One region of the Pseudoalteromonas distincta genome, then DNA from elsewhere that is predicted to be linked to it. Evidence: predicted binding sites of a transcription regulator. Region 1 holds the regulator's gene; the other holds the start of a gene.

Region 1 (7,524 bases):
TTGCATGATGATGTTGTAGATGAATCAAACTTACGACGTGGCACGCCTACAGCAAATGCTGAATTTGGTAATGCTGCTAGCGTATTGGTTGGTGACTTTATTTACACTCGCTCATTTCAGCTTATGGTTGGCCTTGGAAAAATGCAGATTATGCAAGTACTTGCCGATGCAACAAACATTATTGCTGAAGGTGAAGTATTGCAGCTGATGAACTGCAATGACCCAGATACGACTGAAGCCAGCTATATGCAGGTTATTTACTCTAAAACAGCTAAATTATTTGAAGCAGCTACAGGCCTTGCTGCCATTATCACAGAGCAAGACCAAGCGACACTTGATGCACTAAACCTATACGGTATGCATTTAGGTACTGCGTTTCAACTAGTAGATGACGTACTCGATTACAATGCAGATGCTGAGCAGCTAGGTAAAAACATTGGCGATGATTTAGCTGAAGGCAAACCAACCCTTCCGCTTATTTATGCTATGCAACATGGTAGCGAGCAGCAAACACAGCTTATTCGTGATGCAATAGAGCACAGTAATGGTATGGAGCATTTAGAAGAAATTTTAACTGCACTAAAACAAACTAATGCGCTTGAGTTTACAATGCAAAAAGCAGAGCTTGAGGCCGAAAAAGCCATTGCCTGTTTAGACTTTTTAGCTGAGTCTGACTATAAGCAAGCACTTATAAGCCTTGCCCGTATTGCGGTTGACCGGGACCACTAGTTTTAACTAGTTACACAGTGTGACATTAATTCTGAGCAATAAAAAAGCCTGCAAATGCAGGCTTTTTTGTTGCTTAAACCGGCTATTACGCCATGAAATCAACACCTTCTTTGATGTCTTTTTTCAGAGTTTCAAGCATGTCATTTTTTGCTTTTGTTTCAAATGCGCTTAGTTCGCCGTAAGAAAGAATTTCTTCTACGCCGTTTTTACCTAAACGTACTGGATGTGCAAAGTACTCTGCATCGCCATTTTCAACAGCAACGTAAGCGTAATCTACAACTTCTTCACCTTGTAGGCCTTTAACTAAAGACATACAAAAACGAGCTGCAGCAGCACCCATAGATAGCGTAGCTGAACCACCGCCTGCTTTAGCATTTACAACTTCAGTACCCGCATTTTGGATACGTGGAGTAAGTGCAGCAACTTCTTCATCAGTGAAAGAAACACCTTCAACTTGAGAAAGTAGAGGCAGAATCGTTGTGCCTGAGTGACCACCAATTACTGGTACTTTTACAGTTGCTACGTCTACGCCTTTAAGTTCAGCAACAAATGCTTCTGAACGAATAACGTCAAGCGTAGTAATACCGAATACGCGTTTAGCGTCGTAAGTACCTGCTTTTTTGAATACTTCAGCAACAATTGGAACTGTGCCATTTACTGGGTTAGTAATAATACCTACTAACGCTTTAGGGCAGCTGGCAACAATGCCTTCTGCTAAAGTTTTGATGATGCCAGCATTTACATTGAATAAATCAGCACGATCCATACCTGGTTTACGTGGCATACCCGCTGGGATAAGAACGATGTCAGAACCTTCAAGCGCTTTATTTAAATCGTCTGCGCCAAAGCCTGCAACTTTAACATCTGTTGGGATGTGAGAAAGGTCAACCGCAACACCTGGTACTACTGGTGCAACATCATAAAGTGATAATTCAGAGCCAGCTGGTAAGCCTGTTTTTAATAATAAAGACAACGCTTGGCCGATACCGCCTGCAGCACCTAATACAGCAACTTTCATTGGAATTCTCCGTAATTTGAGGTAGGAAACATTTGTGGCTCTTAAGATAATGAAATTAGCGACTAAAAACAAATTTATCCTGTCTATTTCAAGTATATTTTCGACCATAGTCGTAAACTTATGTGATTTAACGCATCAAACTGGCAAGTTAACTAAACAACTGCTGCATAATTATTCATTTTTGTGTAGAATTTGCGGCATAAATAACAAAAACGAATAAAGACTATGCAACCACAAGATAAACAAGAAGCACTGGTAAAAGCATTTAAATCACTATTAAAAGAAGAAAATTTTGGCTCTCAAGGCGAAATAGTTGATGCGTTAAAAGATCAAGGTTTTGACAATATAAGCCAAAGTAAAGTATCACGCATGTTAAGTAAGTTTGGCGCTGTACGCACACGTAATGCCAAACAAGAAATGGTTTACTGCTTACCTGCTGAAATGGGTGTACCTACGGCTAAAAGCCCATTACGCCAATTAGTAATCGACATTATGCACAACGAAATGATGATCATCATTCGTACCAGCCCAGGTGCTGCTCAGCTTATTGCACGTTTATTAGATTCATTAGGTAAAGCAGATGGCGTACTAGGAACTATTGCCGGCGATGACACTATTTTTATCGCTCCTGCTAAAATATCTGAAATAGATGTAACACTTGAACGCGTTCGCATTTTATTTGATACGGTTTAATAGCAAATTAAATTTGTTTTAAAAACCCTATTGAAGGTGCAAAGAAAGCAGAACCCATATCGGCTTGAGTAAAATCAAGCCAGTGGTCGTAGCAATCCCCTTCCCCTAAACGACTATTAAGTACTTTTTCAAATGCGGTGCCCGTACAAGCGCATGTAATTGATAACATTCCCTGCTCATACACGTCGCCATAAGGCATGCTTTGATTTAATAGTAGCGGTTGTCCGTCTTCGTCTTTTAGCTCACTTCGCGAAGCATGGCTGGTTTCGACCGCTGGGGTAATTAGCGTGTTATCAAGACGCGTACGTCCCATTATTTGCTCTTGCTCACTCAATGATAAATGCTGCCACATAGTTAAATCATGTTTATAACGCTGAACATGAATATAACTCCCCTGATCTTCAAAGCTACCAGGGTTGCTGATTAAAGCCGTAGCGCGCTTTTTTCTTCCATGTGCGGTGTCGCCACCATAAATAAAACCGTTAAAATCACGACCATCTAAAAAGCGAAAATTCCGAATTTGCTCCACCAGCTCTACATCGGGGGCAAATAATTTTAAAATTTGTAGCGCAAATAAATGGTTAACGTCTTCACGGTCAGAGCGAATTTGCACAAATAAATCGCACGGTTGTACGCTCATTTGGTGATCGCTATGGGTTATATTAGGAAAGCTCTGTAATTCGCTTGGAATGTATTCAGGGAGGATATGCGGCCAGTATTGCGCACCAATAGCAACCATACAAGAGAGCATTGATTCTGAAAATTGATCGCTAAACTCTTCTTCTATAGCGCTTACTTGTTTTAACTTTGCGCGAAGTGATTCGTCTTGACCATCAAACACATTAAAAAATAAGTGCAAACCGTGTAAGTTTGCTTCAGCACAAATCCCTGATTGCGCTTGCGCCATTGTTATTCCTTAGTTTTACAGATAAAAACACAGCGAATAACAAATTAATTACGATTCGAAAAAATTCACCGTGTGAGGTTTTATTTTTATTATAACCTGATCATTATTTTCAAATGACTGGCCATATTGTGCAGCAACTTCAATTTCTTGTTCATCAATAACGAGCGAATAAACATACGCCGAACCAATAAAGCGACGACTTATGATTGTAGCTCGCTTGCTGAATTTGTCACTTTGGTTATCTGCCACTAATTCTATTTGATGAGGGCGCACATATATAAGCCCTGCACTTACATTATGCTTACTCTCAACATAAGATTCGACTAAACCAAATGGTGTTTTATATTCAGTTGCGGTTAACACTTCTGCGCTTAAGTATATGCCCTGACCCAGAAACTCTGCAACCTCCTTTGAACATGGAGCTGCAAAAAGCTGCTCTGGCGTGCCTTGTTGTGCAATTTTACCGCGATGCATAATGGCAAGTGTATCTGAAAACGCAAACGCCTCTTCTTTTGAGTGTGTAACAAACACAGCAGATACTTGAGTTGCTTTAATAATTCGACGTATATCGGCAATTAATTCAAAGCGCACTTGTGTGTCGATGTTTGAAAAAGGCTCATCAAGGAGTAATAAACTAGGTTTATAAGCTAATGCACGAGCGATAGCGACGCGTTGCTGTTGGCCACCCGATAACTGATGTGGAAACCTGTCAGCACAGCCAATTAAATGCACAAGCTTAAGCATTTCATCAACGCGTTGCTGCTTTTGAGCTTTGCTCATATTACTAAGCCCAAATGCGATATTATTTGCCACCGTTAAATGCGGAAACAATGCATAGTCTTGAAACATCATGCCGATGTTACGATGCTCAGGTGAGACAAACGATTGCTCATCACTCACTAATTTACCGTCTATAAAAATAGACCCTTGCTTGGCTTCAATTAAACCTGCAATCGCTTTTAATGTGGTTGTTTTTCCGCATCCACTCGCCCCGAGTAGGCAAACAATTTCGTCTTTACCTACTGTTAAATCTAAATCGAGAATAACCTTTGTGCCGTTATAGTGATAGCTCACGCCTTGTAAAATTAAACTACTCATTTAACTACGCTGCTCCATAGAACGATTAATAAAATACAAAGGAATAAACCCAACAATAACAATAAATAATGCAGATATTGAAGCAAGCTCTAATTGCTCGTCACTCACATACTGAAATACATGAGTAGCTAAGCTTTCAAAATTAAACGGTCTGAGCAATAGCGCAGCTGGCAACTCTTTCATACATTCAATAAATACCAATAGGGCTGCAGTGAGTAACCCTCTTCGCAGTAAAGGTAGATGCACTAAACGCAGCGTTTGCCCTTGGCTTTTACCCATTGATTGGCTTGCCATATCAAGTGATGGACTAATACGTAAAAAACTCGACTCAATTGCTCCGTGTGCAATGGCGTAAAACCTAACAATATAAGCAATAATAATAGTAAGAATGCTACCTGTAAGCAGTAAGCCAATGTCTAAATTATACTTCTCGAGCGCTGTGTTAATGGTGTTCTCTAATAATGTAAGAGGTAATAAAACCGCAATAGCGAGTACTGTGCCAGGCAACGCATAACCCGTGCTTGCTAAGCGCCCAGGAATAAGCGGATACGCTTGCTTTGCAACACGCTGATAAAAAACCACAAAAACACTCAATGTAATCGTTATAACACTTACAACCCCTGCCACTTTTAAACTTTGCCAAGCGTAACTAAAAAACTCTACATCCCATGCTTTATCAAAGTAGGTAATGGCGTAATTTATAAGTACTGCAATAGGAATTACAAAAGCGATAAGTAAAATAAAGCTACAAAATGCCGTTGCGAGCCAAGCAGACTTTCCTTTTAATACATAGAGAGATTCGCTATTTACACTTGATTGTCGCTCAAATACCGCTTGGTTTCGGCGACTAAAACGCTCTGCCATTAATGCTAAAAATAACAGCAGTAACATCACACCCGATATTTTAGCGGCCGCTGTAAGTGAGTAATAACCAAACCACGTATCGTATACGGCGGTTGTTAATGTACTTACGGCAAAATAACTCACTGTTGCAAAGTCGGCCATGGTTTCCATACTAATAAGTGCAAGGGCCGCCACAATTGCCCCACGAGAGAGCACTAAACTGACTTTAAAAAAGCTTTGCCAAGGAGATAGCCCCATTAACTGGCTAGCTTGTACTAATTTGAATGACTGCTCGCGAAGGGCCGTTTTAAAAATTAAAAATAAATACGGGTAAAGTACCAAGGCAATCATAACGATGGCGCCGGGTAATGTACGTATATCAAAAAACCAATAGTCGCTAGGTGATTGCCAGCCAAACCATTTTCTCAATGCTATTTGCACCGGGCCCGCATAATCTAATAAATCAGTGTATACATAGGCAATAATATAGGTAGGCATAGCAAGGGGCAGCATAAGTGCCCATTCAAACTGTTTTTTACCCGGGAAACTACAGTAAGCCGTTAGCCACCCAAGCGGCAAAGCTATGGCGCAGCTCAGGACGCAAACACCTAAAACTAACAATACGGTATTGGTTATGTAATCCCAAAGCACGGTATCCCACAGGTGAGAAAACACCTCAGAGCTACCTTGTAGAGATTCAAAAAGAAGAAAAAACAACGGGGCCGATAGTATTAAGCCAGTCGACCACGCAAAGAGCTGCCATTTAGACAGCTTAAATTTATTAGTCATTAAAGATCGAACTTCACCTCATCAATTAGCTTAAGTGCTAACGGACGATATTTACTAATCTCATCAAGTGGCAAGCTGTCTTCTTTAAAACTCCCCCAAGAGGCAACCAAACTTGATAATTCAACACCCGACTTAACTGGATACTCCATATTTAATGAGGCATACATGTTTTGTGCTTTACTGTCGGTCATATATTCTATGAGCTTTAATGCATTTCCAGGGTTTTTAGCGTATTTGGTAATAACCGCACCCGATACATTTATGTGTGAGCCACGATTAACTTGATTCGGAAAGTTAATATTTACGGCCTCTGCCCAACCTTTTTGTTCTTTATCTTCTAGCATTTTGCCAAGGTAGTAACTATTACCTAATGCCAAGTTACATAAACCTTCTTTAACAGCTTTAACTTGAGCACGATCGTTACCTTGGGGCTTGCGTGCTAAATTAGCCTTAACACCTTCAAGCCACTCTTTAGTTTGCGCTTCACCATGGTGTGCAATCATAGAAGCCACTAAACCTAAATTATATGGATGTTTGCCAGAGCGCGTACAAATTTGTCCTTTGTATTTGGAGTCTGCTAAATCTTCATAAGTAAGCTTAGGTAACTCACCAACTCGCTCTTTTGATGAATACACATTACGCACTCGCTTAGTAAGCGCAACCCATTGGCCATCACCGTCACGAAAGGCGGCTGGAACATTATTATTTACACTGTCACTTTTTATAGTTTGTGTTAATTTTAAATCTTCTAATTGAATAAGCGCGCTAAAGTTAGAGGTTAATACTAAATCAGCTTTACTGTGCTTGCCTTCGCGTTTAACACGCTCAATTAGCCCTTTTTTAGCAAAAACAACATTGGTTTTTATACCTGTTTGCTTTGTAAAGTCTTCTAAAATTGGCTGAATTAAAAACGGTTGACGAAAAGAGTAGATGTTAACAACATCGTTTGCAAAGACTGGTGCCGATGCAACTACCCCTAAAACAAGTGCAAATACTTTCTTCATTATTCCACCTAAATAACTGTTATTATCAACGAATTCTACCGTGCTCATTCTAAAAGTGCACACTTTAAATAAATGTAAATATGTAAATAACGCCCAAAAAGGAAATACCGTGTAAGAGATGTCTTACGGATGTGACAGCTAATGAGTAAAAAACAAGATAAAAAACAACCCAAAAACAGCTAAACCCATGAATTACATCGAATTTACATTTATTACTATTGCAAAAACACTAATTGAATGTAGTTTTATCTCTATTTTAGTTGCTCTATTGCACTATAATTTACGCATCAACCAAGCAATGACGCTTATTGAGTAAAAGGAAATGGACTGCTTACTCAACCAACCAATGATTAGGTTATCAGGACAACACGGATTTTAGGACAGGCTCAGGATGAGTATCACAACGCAATGTTGTAAAAAGGACAGCGTCAGGAAGATGCGAA
Region 2 (7,524 bases), 1.3 Mb from region 1:
CTAAGGTGTATTCACCATGTTGTTTAAGCGCTTTTTCAAACACTTCAATGGCTGTGTCATCCATAAAGTGTTGCTTGCCGTTATGCTCATATGGTTTTACTTGGCCTGTCACTAATCCACGAAGATCAACAAAACGTGCCACTGGCTGAGATAAACGCGACATTTCCATTTTCATTAAAAATTGCTCAGGTTTGGTTAACCCTGCGGTTTTTGATTTGAAAATTAGATCAAATTTAGCGTTGCCTAAATATGTTTTTAACTCATTCACGAGGTCTTCGTGTTTGAGCATTATGTCATCAGCCATTTATAAAACCATCACCGTCTAATTGAAAAAGTAGGTATACTGTTAAGTCCATTTATTAGAAGTTCAATAAACGTTAAATCGCTCTATGTTATTAATATAGGTACAATTATTTGAGTTACTACTGTTTAGCTCTTGTTATGTATGTGTTATTTGCCATTTTATTGGCAAGTTACTTTAAACTATTACAAAGCAAAAAGTATGCCCTAAATTATAGCTAAAAAGAAACACCATGTGTATTTATTGATTGTGACGCTAGATTTTTAAGCAGGCAAGAGTTTGTTGCTAAGTAAATGCCTGAAATGGCAAAATAAGCGCTTAATAGTAAGAATTTTTTTAATTTAAAGAATAGTAGGTAAAGTTATCAATGGCTAAAGCGGCAAAAGTAGAATTTGTTTGTACCGAATGTGGCATGAACTATCAACGTTGGCAGGGTCAATGTCGCTGCGGTGCGTGGAACACATTAGCGGAATTTAAGCCTTCAGCAGGGCACAGTAAAAAAGCATCAATACGAGCAAACGTTGGTGGTTATGCTGGTGGTGTTGGTGGTGGCTCTAAAAAAATCAATGATATTGCTACATCAGAGGCTGAAAAGCAGCTAACTGAAATCGGCGAGCTTGATCGCGTACTAAGCGGCGGGGTGACTACTGGCTCTGTTAATATAATTTCGGGCGATCCGGGGGCGGGTAAGACAACTTTGCTATCTGACCTAGTGGCGAGAATGTCACAACGGATGCCGTCACTTTACTGTACGGCAGAAGAATCTTTATCGCAGTTTAAAAACAGGGTAAATCGTTTAAAGTTAAACTATAACCCGGACGAGCTTTATTTACTTTCAGAAACGAGTGTTGAAACCATCATCGAAGAACTCGAGAAAAATAAAATTAAGTTTGCTGTTATTGACTCTATTCAAGCTGTTGTAACCGATACGGCAAATGGTAGCCCAGGTTCGCCTTCGCAAGTAAAAAGCGCCGCCCAAGCATTAACTCAGTACTGTAAGCAAAATGATGTAACCATGTTCATTATTGCTCACGTAAATAAAAATAACGAAATAGCAGGCCCTCAAACACTTGTACATATTGTTGATGCGCTTTTACACATAGATACCAACGATGGGCAAATACGAACCCTTAGGGCAAATAAAAACCGCTTTGGTGATATTGATACTGTTGGCATTTTTAAAATGTGTGAACGTGGGATGTTAAGCGTTGATAATCCAAGTGAAATATTTTTATCGGGTTCAACCACTGACTCACCTGGCTCTACTATTACCTGTATTCGTAAAGGGAATCGTAATTTATTGCTTGAGATTCAATGTTTAACTACCGAAACAGAAGCTGAATTTCCGCAGCGTGTTTGTGTTGGTTTAAATATGAATCGTATAAAAATGCTGACCGGTATATTACGTAAGCATACTAAAACTAAAATATTTCACGATACGTTTTTTAATATTGTGGGTGGTTTAAGAATTGATGAGACAGAAACCTGCATCGATTTAGCATTAGTAACCGCGTTACTTAGCAGTTTAAACGAATTTGTTGTACCTCGTACCACGTGTATTATGGGAGAACTTAGCTTAAACGGCGATGTACGCCCAATAGACAGTGGTGTACCGCGTGTTAAAGAGGCTGCACAACATGGTTTTACAGAAATATATATTCCATTTCGCAATTACCATAAGTCGATGGAAGGGCTAGGCGCTAAAATTACCCCTGTAAAAACCGTACATGAGTTACTTAGTTTGATTAATTAACACTTATCGGTGATGTTCTTCAGTGTTACTCTTAAGTTGAGACACTTTATAGAAAGAATTAAATAAGGAAATGACATGAAAAAATTAGTTATAGTTGCAGCTCTTGTGGCCGCAGGCGTGGGTGGTGTTAGTTACGCAAACTACGTAGCAACTCAAGAAGTGCGTGCAGAAGTAGATAAGCAACTTGCTTTAGTAAGCGAGCAAACTGGCGCTACATTTAAATACGCTGGTTTATCGGCAAGTGTTATTTCAAAGAGTGTAGAAATAACAAATATGGAAGTAATAAGCCCTGAAGGTGACAATGTTGCTAATATTCAAAGCATTGAAATAACTGGCTACGAGCCGGATAAAATATCACCACATACATCATTTGATGTAAAAAGCTTTCAGTTTGATAAAAGCTTCGTATCAAAATTACCAGCTGATACAAACGAAATGTTAGCGTCGGCAAGTTACGACTTACATTCATCACTTGATTACGATGAAGAGTCTGGCAATAGTGATGTAGTAGTTAAGCTTGATGCAAAAGACATTGTTAGTTTTAATATGGATATGGGTTTAGCTAATTCAAAAGCGTTAATGGATGCTTCATTGGCTATTAGCAAGGCGCAGCAAGAAGCGGGTGATCAACCGCTGACGTATGAGCAAGAATTACAGCAGCAAACACTTGTTATGCAAGCAATGAGTAAATTAGAGCCGCGTAATGTTAGCTTTGCCTTAAATAACCAAGGTAAATTAAAAGATTTACTATCAAGCGAGCTTGAAAAGCAAGGTATGACGCTTGAGCAAATGGAAATGACGCTAGAGCAACAGTTACAACAAGCTCCTGTAACTGAAGATATTGCAGAGGCTTTAACTAGCTTTGCGAAAGGTTTAAATTCATTCAGTGTGTCTGCAAAGCTACCTGAAGGTAAAACTATGATGGAAATTAACCAACAAGTTATGATGCTAGTAGGGCAACCTGAAGAACTAGTTAAGTTTATTAACTTAGAAGTTAAAGGTGATTAGGCCTTAGTTCTGTATTAATAAAGGCGCCAATTGGCGCCTTTATTGTAATCTTATTAGCTAAAGCAATTTGCTTTTATAAGATCAGTGATTATTTGTTGTGATGGTTTTATTTTTTCCATCGCTAAAAATTCATCAGGCTGGTGTGCTTGGTTAATTGAGCCTGGGCCCATTACAATCGTTTCACAACCGAGTTGCTGGATAAACGGCGCTTCAGTGCAGTAATTTACTGCGACCGCTTTTTGCCCCGCTATTTTTTCAGCCATTTTTACTAAAGCACTGTCGGTGCTCCCACTAAATGCCGGTATTGGTTCATGTAAATCAATAACGCTCACCGCATTTGGGTATTGCTGATTTATCTCTTTCGTTGCATCGAGTACTAATGCTTGTAGTTCTTGTACACTTAAACCTGGTAATGGGCGCATATCTATATGCATTTCACAGCAACCACAAATTCTATTCGCGTTATCGCCGCCATGAATATTACCTAAGTTTAATGTTGGATAAGGGATTTCGAAGTGCTTTATTGAATACTTATGCTTTAATTGTTCTTTTAAGATCATCAATTTTGTAATCACTTTATGCATTACTTCAATGGCGTTAAGACCACGTTCGGGATCGGAGCTATGCCCAGAGCGACCAACCACTCTTATTGCTGTACTCATATGGCCTTTGTGCATAAATACTGGAGTCATATCAGTAGGTTCGCCTATTATACAACGCGCAGGTTTTAAATTAGGGTGCTTACATATTTGTTGCGCACCAGCCATCGTAGTTTCTTCGTCGGCGGTGGCAAGGATTAAAATAGGCTGAGTTTGCTGCTTTTCATCAAGTTCACTAATCGCTTGTAATACAAAAGCAAAAAAGCCTTTCATATCAATACTTCCTAGCCCATACAATTTGTTATCGAGTTCGGTAAGTTTAAATGGATTATGATTCCAACGACTGTCATCAAAAGGCACTGTGTCGGTATGACCAGCTAGCATTAATCCGCCATCACCTTCTCCGCGTTTTGCTAATAAATTATAGCGCCCTTTACCTCCTTCTAATTCTATAATTTCACACGTAAAACCGATTGTTTCGCACCAACTGGCTAGGAGTTCAATTACGTTTTTATTGCTCATACACAGGTTGTCTTCAATCGCACTAATAGAAGGGGCTGCAATCAATTGTTGGTACATGGAAATAAACGAAGGCAAAGGCATAAAAAAATCCAAAATTATTATTCAATTTAATTGCATAACAATATAAAAGTATTTATGATGAATATCAATTCACTTTTTAAGCATAAATATATTAAAAGTAACGCCATGAAAATAATGCGACGATAATCAAAATTCATTAATAAAAAAGACTTAATTAGCGTCTAAGCTAGTTTAAGCGAACATTATAGATAAGTAGTAATTAATTTTAAGATAACGAGTAACAAATGAATGTAGTGATTATTGGCGCAAGCGGATACAGCGGCGCAGAGTTAGCAAGTTTAGTTGCTAAGCATCCAAACTTAACTTTAACAGGCTGTTATGTATCTGAGGGTAGCCTAGATAAAAATAAATTGCTAAGTGATTTATACCCAGAGCACCTTGGCTTACTAGACTGCCCTTTACTTCCTCTTAGCGTATCAGCTTTTGATGACATTCAAAGTGATGCTGATTACGTATGCTTATGTACCGATCACAAAGTAAGTGTTGATTTAGCGCCGCAATTTTTAGCTATGGGTAAAAAGGTATTTGATTTATCTGGTGGCTATCGTTTAGCAAGCAATGACGACTACGTTACTTACTATGGTTTTGAGCATCAACATCCAGAGCTTTTAAATGAAGCGGCTTACGGTCTAGCTGAGTGGAACCATGATGCTATCGCTAATGCAAAGCTAATTGCTGTTGCAGGCTGTTACCCAACGGCAGCGCTTAATGCGCTAAAACCGCTTAAGCAAGCAGGCTTATTGAGCAGCGAAAGTATTATTATTAATGCGGTTTCGGGCGTTACAGGCGCAGGGCGTAAAGCCAGTGTAGGAACGCATTTTTGTGAAGTGTCGCTTGCACCTTATGGTTTGTTTAATCATCGCCACGGCCCTGAAATTGAACAACACCTTGGCCACAAAGTGTTGTTTACACCGCACTTAGGTAATTTTCCGCGCGGTATTTTAGAAACTATTTATGTACAGCTTAAGCTAGGCGTTACCAAGGAAAACGTTGCATCGGCTTATCAAGTACTTTCGAGTGAGCCATTAATTCGTTTATTAGGCGATAAAGTACCTTCAATTAAAGGTGTAGCTAAGCAGCCATTTGTTGATATTGGCTGGCAGCAACAAGGAACGCAGTTAATTGTGATGTCTGCTATTGATAACTTATTAAAAGGCGCTGCTGGACAAGCTTTGCAGTGTATTAATATTTCTATGAATTTAGATCATACCACTGGTTTAAGAGGAGCGTTTTAAATGAGTAAAAAAACGTGGGTAATTAAATTAGGTGGTGCAGTACTTAATACAGAAAATGCAGCAAAAGCGTTGTTTGATGTATTAAATGAGCAAACAAATGATGAGTTTGTCATTGTACATGGCGGTGGCGCTTTAGTTGATACATGGTTAAAACAAGCGGGTTTTGCCAGTGCTAAACACCAAGGATTACGTATTAGCCCAGCAGAGCAAATGCCTTATATAGTCGGAGCACTCGCAGGTTGCGCTAATAAACAATTAATGACTCAAGCTATTAATGCTGGGCACAAGCCTGTGGGCTTAAGTCTTTTTGAGGCAGGTGTTACTGCCACTCAAAAGCTAAAAGCGCTTTGCTTAGTGGGTAAATGTAAAAGCAACGACGATTCTATTGTTAATGATTTACTTAAAATCGGTCGCCTACCCATTGTTAGCTCTATAGGCTTTGATGAGCAAGGGCTTTGGTACAACGTAAATGCAGATGAAGCAGCAGCGGCTATTGCTAGTAACTTAAATGCTGAGCTTATTTTTATGACGGATGTTGAAGCTGTGCTTGACGAAAATAAACAGCCGTTACATCAACTTGACACAAAACACATTGATACTTTAATTACAAATGGAGTAATTGTGGGCGGGATGGAGGTCAAAGTTAAGACCAGCCTTCACGCTGCCCAACATTTACGACGCGGTGTGTATATTTCCAGCTGGCAAAAGCCAGAAAATTTAACTGCTCTGCTACAAGGTGAGCATGTCGGAACTAAGATTACACCATAGGTTTATTATGTTTGAGAATTTTTTAACGGGTTTAGAGTTAGACCAAGAAGGCGCACTTAATTTATTAAAGTTAGCGCAAGATATAAAAGCAAAACCAGAAAAATATAGCAATGTATTAGCGGGAAAATCAATCGTAACATTGTTTGAAAAACAAAGTTTACGTACTCGCTTATCGTTTGATATAGGTATTAACCGCCTTGGTGGCCATGCAGTTTATTTAGATCAGCAAAATGGCGCTATGGGTGCACGTGAATCAATTAAAGATTTCGCACTTAATATTTCTACTTGGGCCGATGGTATTGTTGCACGCGTAAATCAGCACAGCACATTAACTACATTAGGTGAATACGCATCAGTACCGGTAGTAAATAGTTTGTGTGATTTATACCATCCATGCCAAGCTCTTGCTGATTTTTTAACGCTTCAAGAAGTTCACGGCGATGTGAGCGAGCTTAAAGTGGCTTACTTAGGTGAGGGCAACAATGTAACTCATTCATTAATGCTTTTAGCGGCAACGCTTGGCACTGATTTTGTTGCTGTAACGCCAAAAGGCAGCTCGCCTGATTCGCAAATCCTTAAAAAGGCAGAGCAAATAGCGGCAATGAATGGCGCATCAGTGATGGTAAGTGACCGTGTTGAAGCGGCTGTGGGTGCAAACGTTGTATATGCAGATACATGGGTATCAATGGGTGATACAACACCGCTTGAGCAAGTTAAAGAAAAATATATGCCTTATCAATTAAATCAGGCATTGCTAGATCAAACAGGTGCAACTACGGTATTACATTGCCAACCGGCACACCGTGAATTTGAAATTACCTCTGAGGTAATGGATGGTCCAGCATCGAAAATTATTCAACAAGCAGAGAATCGCATGCACGCGCAAAATGCTTTGCTAGTTACATTACTAAATCCAAATTTTGTTAAGGAACACCTATGAGTTCAATTAAAAAAGTCGTTTTAGCCTATTCTGGTGGTCTTGATACATCGGCTATCGTGCCATGGTTAAAAGAAAACTACGGTTGTGAAGTTGTTGCGTTTGTAGCGGATGTAGGTCAAGGCGCAGAAGAACTTGAAGGCGTAGAAGCTAAAGCAATCGCTTCAGGTGCTTCAGAATGTTACGTAGTTGATTTAAAAGATGAAATGGTAAGTGATTACATTTACCCAACACTTAAAACGGGCTCGATTTACGAAGGTACTTATTTACTAGGTACGTCTATGGCGCGTCCTATTATTGCTAAAGCACAAGTTGAAATT

The links. Region 1 encodes ArgR, which controls arginine synthesis, uptake and breakdown. Its sites were predicted from a motif close to ANTGAATANNTATTCANT; they were not measured.
Region 2: argC (N-acetyl-gamma-glutamyl-phosphate reductase) is a predicted target of ArgR. The motif match lies at 4,321-4,338, and genes of this name have one in related genera.

The regions. Positions count from the first base shown of each region.
Region 1 covers NZ_CP040558.1:2,989,093-2,996,616, forward strand. Annotated here, with positions in the region: gene ispB (octaprenyl diphosphate synthase) at 1-729, shown strand, start outside; gene mdh (malate dehydrogenase) at 815-1,747, opposite strand; gene argR (transcriptional regulator ArgR) at 1,973-2,440, shown strand; gene FFU37_RS13355 (Dyp-type peroxidase) at 2,448-3,347, opposite strand; gene FFU37_RS13360 (ABC transporter ATP-binding protein) at 3,396-4,445, opposite strand; gene FFU37_RS13365 (ABC transporter permease) at 4,446-6,077, opposite strand; gene FFU37_RS13370 (Fe(3+) ABC transporter substrate-binding protein) at 6,077-7,081, opposite strand; gene FFU37_RS20485 (hypothetical protein) at 7,269-7,397, shown strand.
Region 2 covers NZ_CP040558.1:574,593-582,116, forward strand. Annotated here, with positions in the region: gene FFU37_RS02550 (PilZ domain-containing protein) at 1-304, opposite strand, end outside; gene radA (DNA repair protein RadA) at 669-2,054, shown strand; gene FFU37_RS02560 (aq_1923 C-terminal domain) at 2,130-3,062, shown strand; gene argE (acetylornithine deacetylase) at 3,116-4,264, opposite strand; gene argC (N-acetyl-gamma-glutamyl-phosphate reductase) at 4,489-5,499, shown strand; gene argB (acetylglutamate kinase) at 5,500-6,267, shown strand; gene FFU37_RS02580 (ornithine carbamoyltransferase) at 6,275-7,207, shown strand; gene FFU37_RS02585 (argininosuccinate synthase) at 7,204-7,524, shown strand, end outside.